DNA from 3 places in the Citrobacter sp. CFNIH10 genome. Region 2 is predicted to be linked to each of the others. Evidence: predicted binding sites of a transcription regulator. Region 2 holds the regulator's gene; each other region holds the start of a gene.
The links. Region 2 encodes LexA, which represses DNA repair genes until DNA is damaged. Its sites were predicted from a motif close to TNCTGTATGTACATACAGNA; they were not measured.
Positions count from the first base shown of each region.

Region 1: the regulator LexA is predicted to act here: its motif matches at 3,108-3,127, upstream of sbmC (DNA gyrase inhibitor SbmC).
Region 3: the regulator LexA is predicted to act here: its motif matches at 2,350-2,369, upstream of metR (HTH-type transcriptional regulator MetR).

Region 1 covers NZ_CP026216.1:4,511,605-4,516,465, forward strand. Annotated here, with positions in the region: gene C2U53_RS26110 (L-threonine kinase) at 37-903, shown strand; gene C2U53_RS26115 (DUF496 family protein) at 939-1,274, opposite strand; gene C2U53_RS26120 (FUSC family protein) at 1,435-2,493, opposite strand; gene sbmC (DNA gyrase inhibitor SbmC) at 2,618-3,091, opposite strand; gene dacD (serine-type D-Ala-D-Ala carboxypeptidase DacD) at 3,213-4,385, opposite strand; gene sbcB (exodeoxyribonuclease I) at 4,626-4,861, shown strand, end outside.
Region 2 covers NZ_CP026216.1:1,721,889-1,726,749, reverse strand. Annotated here, with positions in the region: gene zur (zinc uptake transcriptional repressor Zur) at 1-303, shown strand, start outside; gene C2U53_RS11695 (CsbD family protein) at 381-590, opposite strand; gene dinF (MATE family efflux transporter DinF) at 721-2,046, opposite strand; gene lexA (transcriptional repressor LexA) at 2,132-2,740, opposite strand; gene C2U53_RS11680 (diacylglycerol kinase) at 2,863-3,231, opposite strand; gene plsB (glycerol-3-phosphate 1-O-acyltransferase PlsB) at 3,402-4,861, shown strand, end outside.
Region 3 covers NZ_CP026216.1:1,427,833-1,432,693, forward strand. Annotated here, with positions in the region: gene yigL (sugar/pyridoxal phosphate phosphatase YigL) at 1-465, shown strand, start outside; gene bioP (biotin transporter) at 546-1,445, shown strand; gene metR (HTH-type transcriptional regulator MetR) at 1,333-2,286, opposite strand; gene metE (5-methyltetrahydropteroyltriglutamate--homocysteine S-methyltransferase) at 2,522-4,783, shown strand; gene C2U53_RS10345 (dienelactone hydrolase family protein) at 4,850-4,861, opposite strand, start outside.

The sequences.
Region 1 (4,861 bases), 2.5 Mb from region 2:
TATGCGCCGAGGATTACAGATCAGAAAGGTGATAACGTGGCTGTTGCGCAGTGCCCCGCGTCATGCGGAGAACTTATTCAGGGCTGGATAATGGGCAGCGAGAAACTGGTCTCCTGCCCGGTTGACTGGTACAGCACTGTCGAGGTTAGCACCGGTTCCCCTCTGGCGGATGAGCGCCCTCTTTCGCGGGCGATGGTCAACCGACTTCTTGAACACTGGGACTACCCTGCCCACCTGAGTCAGGATATCCGTGTTTCGATCCATTCAACTATCCCGATTGCCAAAGGCATGGCCAGCAGTACGGCGGATATTGCCGCAACCGCTGTCGCCACCGCGCAGCATCTGGGTCATCAGCTGGATGAGTCCACCCTCGCGCAACTATGCGTCTCGCTGGAACCGACGGACAGCACCGTTTTTCAGCAACTGACGCTGTTTGACCACAACGACGCATCGACGCAAATCCCCTGCGATGCTCAACCGGCGCTGGATCTTCTCGTACTGGAGAGTCCGCAAACTTTACGCACCGCGGATTATCATCGCATTCCCCGGCAGGCGGGTTTACATGCGGGCGCACCGGCGCTGAAGCGGGCATGGGAAAAAGTACAGGAAGCCTGTGCGGAGCAAAATCCTTATCGTATGGGAGAAGCGGCGACGCTGAGCGCTATTGCCAGCCAGATGCTGTTGCCAAAACCGGATTTCGACGCGCTATTGTCGCTGGTTGAAGAGTGTGGTTTATACGGCGTGAACGTGGCGCACAGCGGCAGCGTCGTCGGACTGATGCTCGACAGACAGCGACACGATGTCGATTACGTTAAGTGGTTACTGGCAAGGAACAGACTGACCGAGCACTGGCCGGAACAGCATTTATTGCGAATGGTCAGCGGTGGCGTGAAGCGACAGTGAGGATCGCCTGACGGATCCTCACTGCTGGCAAAACGTTACTCCGCTTTCGCGTCGCCGTTTTTCATTTCACCCATCGCTTTCAGCTTTTTGGAGATGTCGCGACGTTCTTTAGAGATCTCTGCATTTTTGATGATGTAGTCATCAACGCGATCTTCATAGTCGCTTTTCATGCTGGCGATGATGCCCTGAATAGCTTCAACACTCATCCCCGGCTTGATGTAATCGCTCAGGTTGTCCAGCAGCAGAACACGTTTCTGGTTGTCACGGATCTTTTTCTCAACGTCCTGGATTTCACGCTGCAGTTTGTTTTTACGACGGAACAGACGGACAAATTCCAGCACGTCCTGGAAAGATGGCTTGGTAGTTTCCATTTTTACACCCCTGATAATGTGAGAGTCGGATTCGTTTAAACGATAGGGCTAACATTACTTTTCGCAGCCGCAAATGACAATGGCTTCATTCTGGTTTCCATCATACCCTTATTCCTTGCTGAATCGAAGCAGCCAGGGCAGCATTCCCCTTACCTGCTTTTTATTTGCGCAGTGCGCGACAGATAAGATGCGACAGCAGCTCCAGTTGACGGGCGGTTTCCAGGCTTAGCCAGACATAGCCATGAATCGGCGTTTCAGCCACATGATGTTCATCGTGCTGACGGATCAGCGTGCGCAATTCGTTAACGGTCTCGTTCAGTTTTTCGCTGTTGGCGAGAATCGGCTGCGGATTACCTTCGAACAAGGCATGGGCAATCGTCAACAGCGCCTGCTGGGTCATTTGCTGCGTTTCCCGCAGCGTATGGGCATTGAGCATGACGAAATGGCTTTCACGGGTCGCCCACAGGGCATTGATCTGCAATTCGAGCATGCAAACCAGATTACGATTGACGGTCTGAATGGCTTCAAAAATAGATTTCTGGATGCGCGTCTCTTTGCTCGCCGGCGTAATAAGTCCGCGCATTTTTACCACGTCACCTAATAGCTGTTGCAGATGTTTATCCAGACGGGGACGTTCTAACAGATTAGGCGACAGCGCGGCCTGATACACCCGGTTATAGGCCGTCACGCAGTGCGCCAGTTGGATGCGCCAGTGAATGAAGGCGCGCTGCGGCCAGATTCCGGTGAACAGCATGGCGAGGAGCGCCCCCAGAATGACATCGCCGCCGCGCCAGAGTGCGGTCTCCATATCGCCAGCGGGCGCACCCACGACAACAGCAAGCGTGATGCCAATCAAGAGCGCCTGATACGGTTTTTTTCCTAACGCGAGCCATCCACACAGGAACATAGCTGCCGCACACCAGAGCAGCATCAGTGGCAATGAGAATAGCTCAAGACGCAGCGCCACCAGACCCAGCACCGATCCGAGGATCGTACCACCAATCCGCTCCCAGGCACGGGGAACCACGTTTCCCCAGAACGAGATCGGCCCCATAATCACCACCAGCGTAATCAAGGGCCATGTCCCTTCCGGAATGTTAAATAAACGAACAAGCAAAAAAGTCAGGATGAAGGCCAGCGCGATGCGAATACCATGCACAATGCGGTAATGGCGATACAGGCGGATTTCAAATGGACTCAGTGACTTGTCGGCACGCACTCATGCACTCCATCAGGAAAAGCAAAAAATGATTGTACCTGTTTTTACGCGCAGAAGTTCACTGTGGCGGACAGGACATCTCGCTAAGCGTAGTCGCTCCGCGCCGGTCCGCCTGGTTTTAGACTTACTTCGTGGCTGGTTGCACCGCGATATACATCTCGATATCCCAGTAACCGTCTTCGCAACCGTTATTCAGATAGACTTCAAAGCAGGGTTTGCATGCCATTTCATATGCCTTGTCCTGCATCAGGCTATTGAAGAACTGATACCACGGCGTGGCAAAATCATTATTATCGACGCGTGCAACTGCCGTCGCATATTGACCGCCGTCGATTTCGCTGAGCGTCACGCCTTCGCTGTTTTCCGGGATGACAAAATCAGCAGGCACGGAAACGACCGTACTACAGCGCAGTTTTTCGGCGGGCACTTCATCCGGATTGTCGAAGTAAACGGCGATCCACTCCTGCGCTACAACCTGCTTGCCATCGACCCACATCATCAACTGGTCAAAGCCTTGTTTCACCGTTTGCTCCCACGGTCCCACCAGGTGGAAACCTGCAACGGTGCGCTTATCAGCGTTTCTGATCTCGTAATTCATGTTGCCTCCATCGTTACACTGTATTTATATACAGCATAACGAAGACTAAACCGCCGTCACAAGCACTTTGTGGTTATTATGTGAGCGGAACCGAACTCCTGCCAGTCTCTGTCAGTACGATTCAGACTTTGTGATGGAAATAATCACTCAGACGGGAGAAGACGCCTCCCTTACCGACGGCTTCCAGCGTGACCAGAGGCCAGTGAGCGACCAGTTTGTCGCGGTCGTAGAGTTCAATTTCCCCGACCCGTTGATGGGCGGCAAGCGGCGCTTCCAGTTCCTTCTTATCCAGGATGTACTTCGCTTTGATGTGCGGCATTTCCGCCTTTGGCAGCGCCATCCAGAAATCGTGTTCGGTACCTAACGCGATTTTCTCTTTATCACCGTACCAGATACGCTCTGTTCCGACCTGCTTACCGCTGCGCAGGATTTGCACCGTGTCGAAATTTTGTTGTCCCCAGTGCAGCAGTTTACGTGCCTGCTCCTCACGCCCTTTTGGGCTATTCGCGCCCATCACCACGGCAATCAGTCGGCGCTGACCGTCCACCGCAGAAGCAATCAGGTTAAAACCAGCCCCCGAAGTGTGTCCGGTTTTCAGGCCATCAACGTTCATGGTTTTATCCCACAGCAGTCCGTTACGGTTTTGCTGGGTAATACCGTTCCAGGTGAGGCTTTTCTCACTGTACATGTGATAAAACGCCGGCTCACCATGAATGATTGCCCGGGACAACACCGCCAGATCGTAAGCTGAACTGTGCTGACCAGGGGCATCCAGTCCGTGCACCGTCTCAAAATGGGTGTCCCGCAAATTGAGCTTCTTGACGTAATTGTTCATCATCGCGACAAACTGCGGTTGTCCTCCGGCGATGTAATCTGCCAGCGCTACGCAGGCGTCGTTACCGGAATCAACAATCAACCCACGGCTTAAATCGCGCACGGACACCCGGTCCCCTTCTTTGAGGAACATCAACGAGGATCCGGCGAACACCGGGTTGTCCTTCGCCCACGCGTCGCGTCCCACGGTGACGATGTCGTCCGGCGTAATGCGCTGGCTGTCAATGGCGCGATCGACCACGTAACCGGTCATCAGCTTGGTCAGGCTGGCAGGATTGCGCTGTTGATGTTCATTACCCGCCGTGAGAATTTGCCCCGTGGTGTAATCCATAAGCACCCATGAACCGGCTTCAATGCCAGGTGGCGGTGGCGCAAAGTCAGCCGTACCGGCAGCAAGTGCAGAAGAGAGATGCATCGCGAGTAAAGAAGCGGTAATAAACAGACGGGGTTTCAACAGCATGTCCTCAGACGTTTCAAAAGAGCCGTCCTTTTTACGGAAATTCTGATAAACGAACAGGGAATAATTGCAAGAAAATGTGACTTATCGCACATTGATCCCTGTTTGATTGATCCGTTGCACCTTATCTCCAGCCGCTTTCTGTCTTTCTTCTCTGTGAGTCAGGCTGATTACCACGCCGAATTTTGGTACTCTGTGCAGTCCAGGCAGCGCGCAACCAGAAGTCACGGAACCCACTTATTTATGAATGACGGCAAGCAACAACCCACCTTTCTCTTCCACGATTACGAAACCTTTGGCATTCATCCGGCGCTCGACAGACCTGCGCAATTTGCCGCTCTGCGTACCGATAGCGAATTCAACATCATCGGTGAACCAGAGGTTTTTTACTGCAAACCGGCGGATGACTATTTGCCCCAGCCGGGCGCGGTGATGGTCACCGGAATCACCCCGCAGGAAGCACGAGAGAAAGGTGATAA
Region 2 (4,861 bases):
GAACAAGGTTTTGTGCATAAGGTTGAATCCACCAACAGCTATGTGCTGTGTTACCTGTTCGATCAGCCAACTCATACTTCCGCGATGTTTATCTGCGACCGCTGTGGTGCGGTGAAAGAAGAGTGTGCGGAGGGCGTGGAAGACATTATGCATACGCTGGCGGCGAAGATGGGGTTTGCCCTGCGCCACAATGTGATTGAAGCACACGGATTATGCTCAGCCTGCGTGGAAGTGGAAGCCTGCCGTCACCCTGGCGAGTGTCAGCACGATCATTCGATTCAGGTTAAAAAGAAACCCCGTTAATGAAGTGGGCGGCATGCTATGCCGCCCGAAGCAAACAGAGGGGCTTACATCCTTGTACTCACGGGTATGAGGGTAGCTTACCACCGATAGTCGTTGCGTTTTTCCCAGCTATCGACCTCTTTCTCCGCCTGGTCTTTCTCGTAACCATAACGTTCCTGAATCTTACCGACCAGTTGATCACGCTTACCTTCAATGACTGTCATATCGTCATCGGTCAGTTTGCCCCACTGCTCTTTCACTTTACCTTTAAATTGTTTCCAGTTACCGCCGGCTTCGTCTTTATTCATCATAAAGTCCTCTTTATTAGGCTGTGAATAGTGAGAGTAAACCGCCCAACTGCGTTCGTTTTCTGCTGGACGTGAGATTAAGTGTAGTCAGAGATTCTGGGTTCAATTCACTATTCAGAATCTTTAACCATCACGAAGCCGAAAACCAGGTCCCATTCCGCCAGTGGCGCCGCCAGATCCAGGCTAATGACAGTCCGCGCAGCGCCAGGAAAACCGCCAGCGCCAGCCACAAACCGTGATTCCCCAACACGGGGAGGGTCAGCAAGGTCAGCGCAAACCCGGCAGCCGCGACCGCCATACTGTTACGCATTTCAGCCGCCCGCGTTGCACCGATAAACATACCATCCAGCAGATAGCACCAGACGCCGACCAACGGCAAAATCACTTGCCAGAGCAGATAGCGATCGGCCAGTTGCTGGATTTGCGGGAGTGATGTCAGCAGCGCGACGATCTGTTCGCCCGCGAGCAGATAAACCACTGAGAACAGCAGTGCGACAATACCTGACTGACGGCACGCCGCGCGCCAGACCTCCAGCAACTGACTGCCATCGCGGGCGCCATAGGCCTGACCGGAATGCGCCTCCACGGCGTAGGCAAAGCCATCCAGCGCATAGGCCGTAAACGTCAGCAACGTCATCAACACGGCGTTAACGGCGATGATATCGCTACCCAGTCTGGCCCCCAGCACGGTAATGGCACCAAAACAGAGTTGCAGCAGCAGCGAACGCAGCATGATGTCGCGATTAAGCGCCAGAAGACGACGAAAGTTGCCGCGCCAGGCCTGCCTGAGTATGACGAGAGAGACGCCCCGCAAGTGCAAGACCTTACGCACCATCAACAAACCGATCAGCAACGTCGCATATTCCGCAATCACCGTCGCCAGTGCGGCCCCCTGCACGTTCATATGCAGCCCCATTACCAGCCAGAGGTCGAGCACAATGTTCAGGATATTGCCGACAATCAGCAGGATCACCGGCGCACGCGCGTATTGCACGCCCAGTAACCAACCGAGCAGAACCAGATTCGCCAGTGACGCCGGCGCGCTCAGCCAGCGAATGGCCAGGAATCGCCTCGCCTGTTCCAGCACCGCTTCGCTGCCGCCGACAATGTGTAGCGCCAGGTCGATAATCGGCGTGCGGAAGATAGCAATTAATGTCCCTGCGCCCAAAGCCAGGACCAGCGGTTGCACCAGAGCCCTCGCCAGCGCCTGAGGATTCTTCGCGCCGAATGCCTGCGCCGTCAGCCCGGTAGTGCTCATCCGTAAGAAGAGCAGTAGCATAAACAGAAAGCTGGTTGCGGTTGCGCCTACTGCCACACCGCCGAGATAGACGGGGCTGTCCAGGTGACCAATGACCGCCGTATCCACCAGTCCCAGCAGCGGAACGGTGATATTGGAGAAAATCATCGGTAAGGCGAGGCGCCAGAGTGCTTTGTCAGCAGAAGCAAAAAAAGGCATGGAGACGAGCCTGAGAAGAGGTCATAACGAGAGTGGTGAGAGTGCCGGATAACGACGTAAACGCCTTATCCGGCCTAAAGAAGTACTACAGCCATTCACCATTACGGATGACGCCAACGGCCAGTCCTTCGATGGTAAAATTCTGTTCGCGAAGGTCAACCAGGATTGGTTTAAATTCGCTGTTTTCGGGCAGCAGTTCAACTTTATTGCCCTGTTTTTTCAGGCGCTTGACCGTCACTTCATCGTCGATACGCGCTACAACCACCTGACCGTTACGCACGTCCTGGGTTTTGTGTACCGCCAGCAGATCGCCATCCATAATGCCGATGTCTTTCATCGACATTCCGCTGACGCGCAGCAGGAAATCGGCGTTCGGCTTAAACAAAGATGGATCCACCTGATAATGGCCTTCAATGTGCTGCTGCGCCAGCAGCGGCTCGCCCGCCGCAACGCGACCGATGAGCGGTAACCCTTCCTCTTCTTCCTGCAGCAGTCGAATGCCGCGAGAAGCACCGGAGACGATTTCAATCGCCCCTTTACGTGCCAGCGCCTTCAGGTGTTCTTCAGCCGCGTTTGGGGAACGGAACCCCAAACGCTGTGCGATCTCCGCACGCGTCGGTGGCATACCTGTCTGGCTGATGTGATCCCGAATGAGATCAAACACCTCTTGTTGCCTGGCCGTTAACGCTTTCATTCCGCCCCCTGGGTGTATATACAGTTATGCTGTGAGTATATACAGCTAAAGGTGATTTTGGAACCACAAACTACACATTCGACAGCAGATTTAGCCGGTTATGGAATCAGGGTCGAAAAACGTTAGCGAAAATGTGGCCACAACAGGAGTCCCCAGGTGATCAGCGCCACAATGATAGAAAGCAGTACCGCCGCCGACCCCATATCTTTTGCGCGACCAGAAAGTTCGTGATAATCAGAGCCGATACGGTCCACTACCGCCTCGATGGCGCTGTTCAGGATTTCAACAATCATGACCAGCATGACAGAGCCTATCAGCAGAACGCGCGTAATGGCATCCACGTCCAGCCAGCAGGCGATAGCCACGGCCAGCAGCGCCGCCACGCTTTCCTGACGGAACGCGGCCTCGTTAATCCACGCGGCGCGAAAACCTTTCCAGGAATAGCCTGCAGCTTTGATAATTCGGGTGAATCCAGTGGTATTATTAGCCATTAAAAGAACCTTTTTGCATTATTGGCGTCAATGACATTGTCTTGTTAACTCATGTAATTCGAGTTAGGGCAACGCGGCGCGAAGTATGACGGGATAGACCAGAAATTCACATGACTTTCTGATATCCTTGCAACGCAATTGCATTATTAACCAGAGGCTTTACATCGTTTATGTCCGGCTGGCCACGAATTTACTACAAAATACTGAATTTACCATTAAGTGTACTGGTAAAAAGCAAGTCTATTCCGGCAGATCCTGCCCCGGAATTGGGACTCAACACCTCTCGCCCAATTATGTACGTTTTGCCGTACAACTCCAAAGCGGACTTGCTGACGCTGCGCGCGCAATGTCTGGCGCACGATCTCCCCGACCCGTTAGAACCGCTGGAGATCGATGGCACACAGTTGCCGCGCTATGTGTTCATTCACGGCGGACCGCGTGTCTTCACCTATTACACGCCGAAAGAAGAGTCCATCAAGCTGTTCCATAACTATCTCGACCTGCATCGCAGCAATCCGGATCTGGATGTGCAAATGGTGCCGGTGTCGGTGATGTTTGGACGTTCTCCGGGTCGTGAAAAGGGCGAGGTTAACCCGCCGCTGCGCATGCTTAATGGCATTCAGAAATTCTTTGCCGTCTCCTGGCTTGGCCGCGACAGCTTTGTCCGCTTCTCGCCTTCCGTCTCTCTGCGCCGAATGGCCGATGAGCACGGCACGGATAAAACCATTGCGCAGAAACTGGCTCGCGTGGCGCGTATGCACTTCGCCCGTCAGCGCCTGGCCGCGGTGGGGCCGCGTCTACCTGCGCGTCAGGATCTCTTCAACAAGCTGCTGGCCTCCAAAGCGATTGCCCGCGCGGTGGAAGACGAAGCGCGCAGCAAGAAAATCTCCCATGAAAAGGCGCAGCAAAACGCCATTGCGCTGATGGAAGAGATCGCCGCCAACTTCTCTTACGAGATGATTCGCCTGACCGACCGTATTCTGGGCTTCACCTGGAACAGGCTGTATCAGGGGATTAACGTTCACAACGCAGAACGCGTTCGCCAACTGGCGCACGACGGGCACGAAATTGTTTATGTTCCCTGCCACCGCAGCCACATGGACTACCTGCTGCTCTCCTACGTGCTCTATCACCAGGGGCTGGTGCCGCCGCACATCGCTGCAGGTATCAACCTGAACTTCTGGCCGGCAGGCCCGATCTTCCGCCGCCTGGGCGCGTTCTTTATTCGTCGTACCTTTAAGGGCAATAAGCTCTATTCCACGGTTTTCCGTGAGTATCTGGGCGAACTGTTCAGCCGCGGCTACTCGGTTGAATACTTTGTCGAAGGTGGTCGTTCCCGTACCGGCCGTTTGCTGGACCCAAAAACTGGCACGCTGTCGATGACCATCCAGGCGATGCTGCGCGGCGGCACCCGTCCGATCACCCTGGTGCCGATTTACATCGGTTACGAGCACGTGATGGAAGTGGGAACCTATGCCAAAGAGCTGCGCGGCGCGACCAAAGAGAAAGAGAGCCTGCCGCAGATGCTGCGTGGCCTGAGCAAGCTGCGTAATCTCGGTCAGGGCTACGTCAACTTTGGCGAGCCAATGCCATTGATGACCTACCTGAATCACCACGTGCCGGAGTGGCG
Region 3 (4,861 bases), 290 kb from region 2:
ATGAACCGCCATCGTCCGGATGAAATGCGATTTTTCAAAGAGGCGGTGTTCCATTACTCGCTGTTTGAACCGGGTTTACTGGAGCCGGAAGGCGTCAGCAAAGTGTTCTTCACCAGTCATTCTCATGACGTCCTGCTGCCGCTGGAACAGGCTATTAATGCGCGCTGGGGCGATCGGGTGAACGTGAGCTTCTCCACGCTCACCTGTCTGGAAGTGATGGCGGGCGGCGTGTCGAAAGGCCATGCGCTGGAGGCGGTCGCCAACGCGATGGGTTACAGCCTCAAAGACTGCATCGCCTTTGGCGACGGGATGAACGACGCTGAAATGCTGTCAATGGCAGGCAAAGGCTGCATTATGGCCGGGGCGCATCAACGCCTGAAGGATCTGCATCCGGAACTGGAAGTGATCGGCTCTAATATCGACGATGCGGTGCCGCATTATCTGCGCGATCTCTTCTTACGCTAAGATGAATGCTGATTAATTAATCAGTTGTCAACTTAACTCTCCGCTACAATGGATACTCCATATTCTACGAGATATCCATTGTGGCGTTACTGATCATTACCACGATCCTGTGGGCTTTCTCCTTCAGCCTGTTCGGGGAATACCTTGCCGGGCACGTCGATAGCTACTTTGCCGTGTTGGTTCGGGTCGGTCTGGCGGCGCTGGTATTCCTGCCTTTCCTGCGTACGCGCGGGCACAGCCTGAAAACTATCGGGCTTTATATGCTGGTGGGAGCCATGCAGCTTGGCATCATGTATATGCTGAGTTTCCACGCTTATCTCTATCTGACTGTCTCTGAACTGCTGCTGTTTACCGTGTTGACGCCGCTCTATATCACGCTGATTTACGATCTGATGAGTAAACGGCGGCTGCGCTGGGGGTATGCGTTTAGCGCGCTGCTGGCGGTGATTGGCGCAGGGATTATTCGTTATGACCAGGTGACCGATCACTTCTGGACTGGTCTGCTGCTGGTACAGCTTTCCAACATCAGTTTTGCCATCGGGATGGTGGGCTATAAACGCCTGATGGAGACGCGCCCGATGCCCCAGCATAACGCCTTTGCATGGTTTTACATCGGCGCGTTTCTGGTGGCGGTAGTTGCCTGGTTCATGTTGGGCAATGCGCAGAAAATGCCGGAAACCACGCTCCAGTGGGGAATTCTGGTGTTCCTGGGCGTGGCCGCTTCAGGCATCGGCTACTTTATGTGGAACTACGGCGCGACACAGGTTGATGCGGGGACGCTGGGTATTATGAACAATATGCATGTGCCCGCAGGGCTGCTGGTCAACCTGGCTATCTGGCACCAACAGCCCCACTGGCCAAGTTTTATTACGGGTGCGATGGTGATACTGGCTTCACTGTGGGTGCATCGAAAGTGGGTCGCTCCGCGCTCCGAACAAACGGCAGATGATCGCAGGCGTGATTGCGCGCCGATCGAATAAACGCCTCAGTCACCGGCTGGCGCTGCTCGCCATCACGCACGGCGGCGTACAGGCGGCTCCATAAGCCCTCTCCCAGGGTTCTGGTCACCACCAGGCCCTGGCGTTCAAAACTCTCCACGACCCAGTGCGGCAGGGCAGCAATGCCCATGTTTGCCGCCACCATCTGAATCAACAGCAGAGTATTATCCACGCTTTTCAGTGACGGGCTGACCCCTGCGGGCTGAAGAAAATGACGCCAGACGTCCAGTCGACTGCGTTGTACCGGATAGATCAGCAGCGTTTCGCTGGCTAAATCTTCCGGGGTGATCTGCGTTTTGCTGGTCAGCGGATGCTCGGGTGCCAGCACCAGGCGAACTTCAAAATCAAACATCGGAGAATAATGCAGCCCGCTGCGCGGCAGAATGTCAGAGGTCATCACCAGATCGAGCTCGTCCTGCTGGAGCGCCGGTTGGGGGTCAAACGTCACGCCGGATTTAAAATCCATCTCCACCTGCGGCCATTTGGCGCGGAAGTTTTCCAGCGCCGGGGTCAACCACTGAATACAGCTATGGCACTCAATGGCGATACGCAGACGGGTTTGTTGTGGTTCGTTGCAGGCCTGCAACGCGCGGTTAATTTGTGGCAGAACCTGACTGGCCAGTTGCAACAGGATCTCACCCTGTGGGGTGAAACGCAGCGGCTGACTTTTACGTATGAATAGCCGAAAGCCAAGGCGCTGTTCCAGATCGCTGAACTGGTGAGACAGGGCGGATTGGGTCTGATGCAGCGTCGCCGCGGCGGCTGCCAGTGACCCGGTATTCCGCAACGCCTGGAGCGTTTTCAGGTGTTTAATCTCGATCATGAAAGTCCTTCACTTCGGCATGAACAAATTGCGCTTGAGGAATATACAGTAACTGTCAAATATGGATGTGTAAACATCCAGACGTCCAAAATCCTTCGTATTTTAAATTTATGGTGCGTTGGCTGCGTTTCCCCGCCCTGGTTACTTACTGATGTAAGCTCCCGGGGATGAGCAAACTTGCCACCTTCCCTGAATTAAAAATCCATAGGATTTACATATAATTAGAGGAAGTAAAATGACAATACTGAATCACACCCTCGGTTTCCCTCGTGTTGGCCTGCGTCGCGAGCTGAAAAAAGCGCAAGAGGGCTACTGGGCGGGTAATGTGACCCGTGAAGAACTGCTGGCGGTGGGCCGCGAACTGCGGGCGCGTCACTGGGATCAGCAAAAGCAGGCAGGTATCGATCTACTGCCGGTCGGCGATTTTGCCTGGTACGACCATGTTCTGACCACCAGCCTGCTGCTCGGTAACGTCCCGGCGCGTCATCAGAACAAAGATGGTTCCGTCGATATCGACACCCTGTTCCGCATTGGTCGCGGTCGTGCGCCGACCGGCGAACCGGCTGCGGCGGCAGAAATGACCAAATGGTTTAACACCAACTATCACTATATGGTGCCGGAGTTCGTTAAGGGTCAGCAGTTCAAACTGACCTGGACACAACTGCTGGATGAAGTAGACGAAGCGCTGGCGCTGGGTCACAAGGTGAAACCTGTGCTGCTCGGCCCGGTCACTTACCTGTGGCTGGGCAAAGTAAAGGGCGAGTCGTTCGATCGCCTGAGCCTGCTGAAAGACATTCTGCCGGTTTACCAGCAGGTGCTGGCGGAACTGGCAAAACGCGGCATCGAGTGGGTGCAGATCGACGAACCCGCGCTGGTGCTGGAACTGCCGCAGACGTGGCTGAACGCCTTCAAACCGGCCTACGATGCGCTTTCCGGGCAGGTGAAACTGCTGCTGACCACCTACTTTGAAGGTGTGACGCCTAACCTTGATACCATTGCCGCGCTGCCGGTACAAGGACTCCACGTTGACCTGGTCCACGGTAAAGATGACGTGACAGCGCTGCACAAACGCCTGCCGACTGACTGGCTGCTGTCTGCCGGTCTGGTCAATGGACGCAACGTCTGGCGTGCCGATCTGACAGAAAAATATGCCCAGATTAAAGATATCGTAGGCCTTCGCGATCTGTGGGTGGCCTCGTCCTGCTCATTGCTGCACAGCCCGATCGACCTGAGCGTTGAAACGCGTCTGGATGCGGAAGTGAAGAGCTGGTTTGCCTTCGCCCTGCAAAAGTGTGGTGAACTGACGCTGCTGCGCGATGCGCTGAACAGCGGCGATACCGCCGCCATCGCCGAATGGAGCGCACCGATTCAGGCGCGTCGCCACTCGACCCGTGTGCACAATGCAGCAGTGGAAAAACGTCTGGCGGCCATCACCGCGCAGGACAGCCAGCGGGCGAACCCGTACGAAGTGCGCGCTGAGGCTCAGCGTGCGCGCTTCAACCTGCCTGCATGGCCGACGACCACTATCGGTTCTTTCCCGCAGACTACTGAAATCCGCGGCCTGCGTCTGGACTTCAAAAAAGGGCAGCTTGATGCTAACAACTATCGCACTGGCATCGCGGAGCATATTAAGCAGGCGATTGTTGAGCAGGAACGCTTAGGCCTGGACGTGCTGGTCCACGGTGAAGCCGAGCGTAACGACATGGTGGAATATTTCGGTGAGCACCTCGATGGTTTTGTTTTCACCCAGAATGGCTGGGTGCAGAGTTACGGCTCTCGCTGCGTGAAACCGCCGGTGGTGATCGGCGACGTCAGCCGTCCGGAAGCGATCACCGTAGAATGGGCGAAGTATGCTCAGTCGCTGACTGACAAACCGGTAAAAGGCATGCTGACCGGCCCGGTGACCATTCTCTGCTGGTCCTTCCCGCGTGAAGACGTCACCCGCGAAACCATCGCCAAACAGATCGCGCTGGCACTGCGTGATGAGGTGGCGGATCTGGAAGCGGCAGGCATTGGCATCATTCAGATTGATGAACCCGCACTACGCGAAGGGCTGCCGTTGCGTCGTAGCGACTGGGCGGCTTATCTGGCGTGGGGCGTGGAAGCGTTCCGTATCAACGCGGCGGTGGCGAAAGATGATACCCAGATCCACACCCACATGTGTTACTGCGAGTTTAACAACATCATGGATTCTATTGCCGCGCTGGATGCTGACGTGATCACCATTGAGACCTCACGTTCCGACATGGAGCTTCTGGAGTCGTTCGAAGAGTTCGACTATCCGAACGAAATCGGACCGGGCGTGTATGACATTCACTCGCCGAATGTCCCGAGCGTAGAGTGGATTGAGGCGCTGTTGCAAAAAGCGGCACAACGTATCCCGGCTGAACGCCTGTGGGTGAACCCGGACTGTGGCCTGAAAACCCGCGGTTGGCCGGAAACCCGCGCCGCGCTGGCGAACATGGTGAAAGCCGCGCAGAATCTGCGTCAGGCGTGATCTTCCTGGGCCCGGTAAGGCGAAGTCGCCACCGGGCCTGTTGTCGGGGGGCGGTTCAGACCTGCGTTATTTCTTACT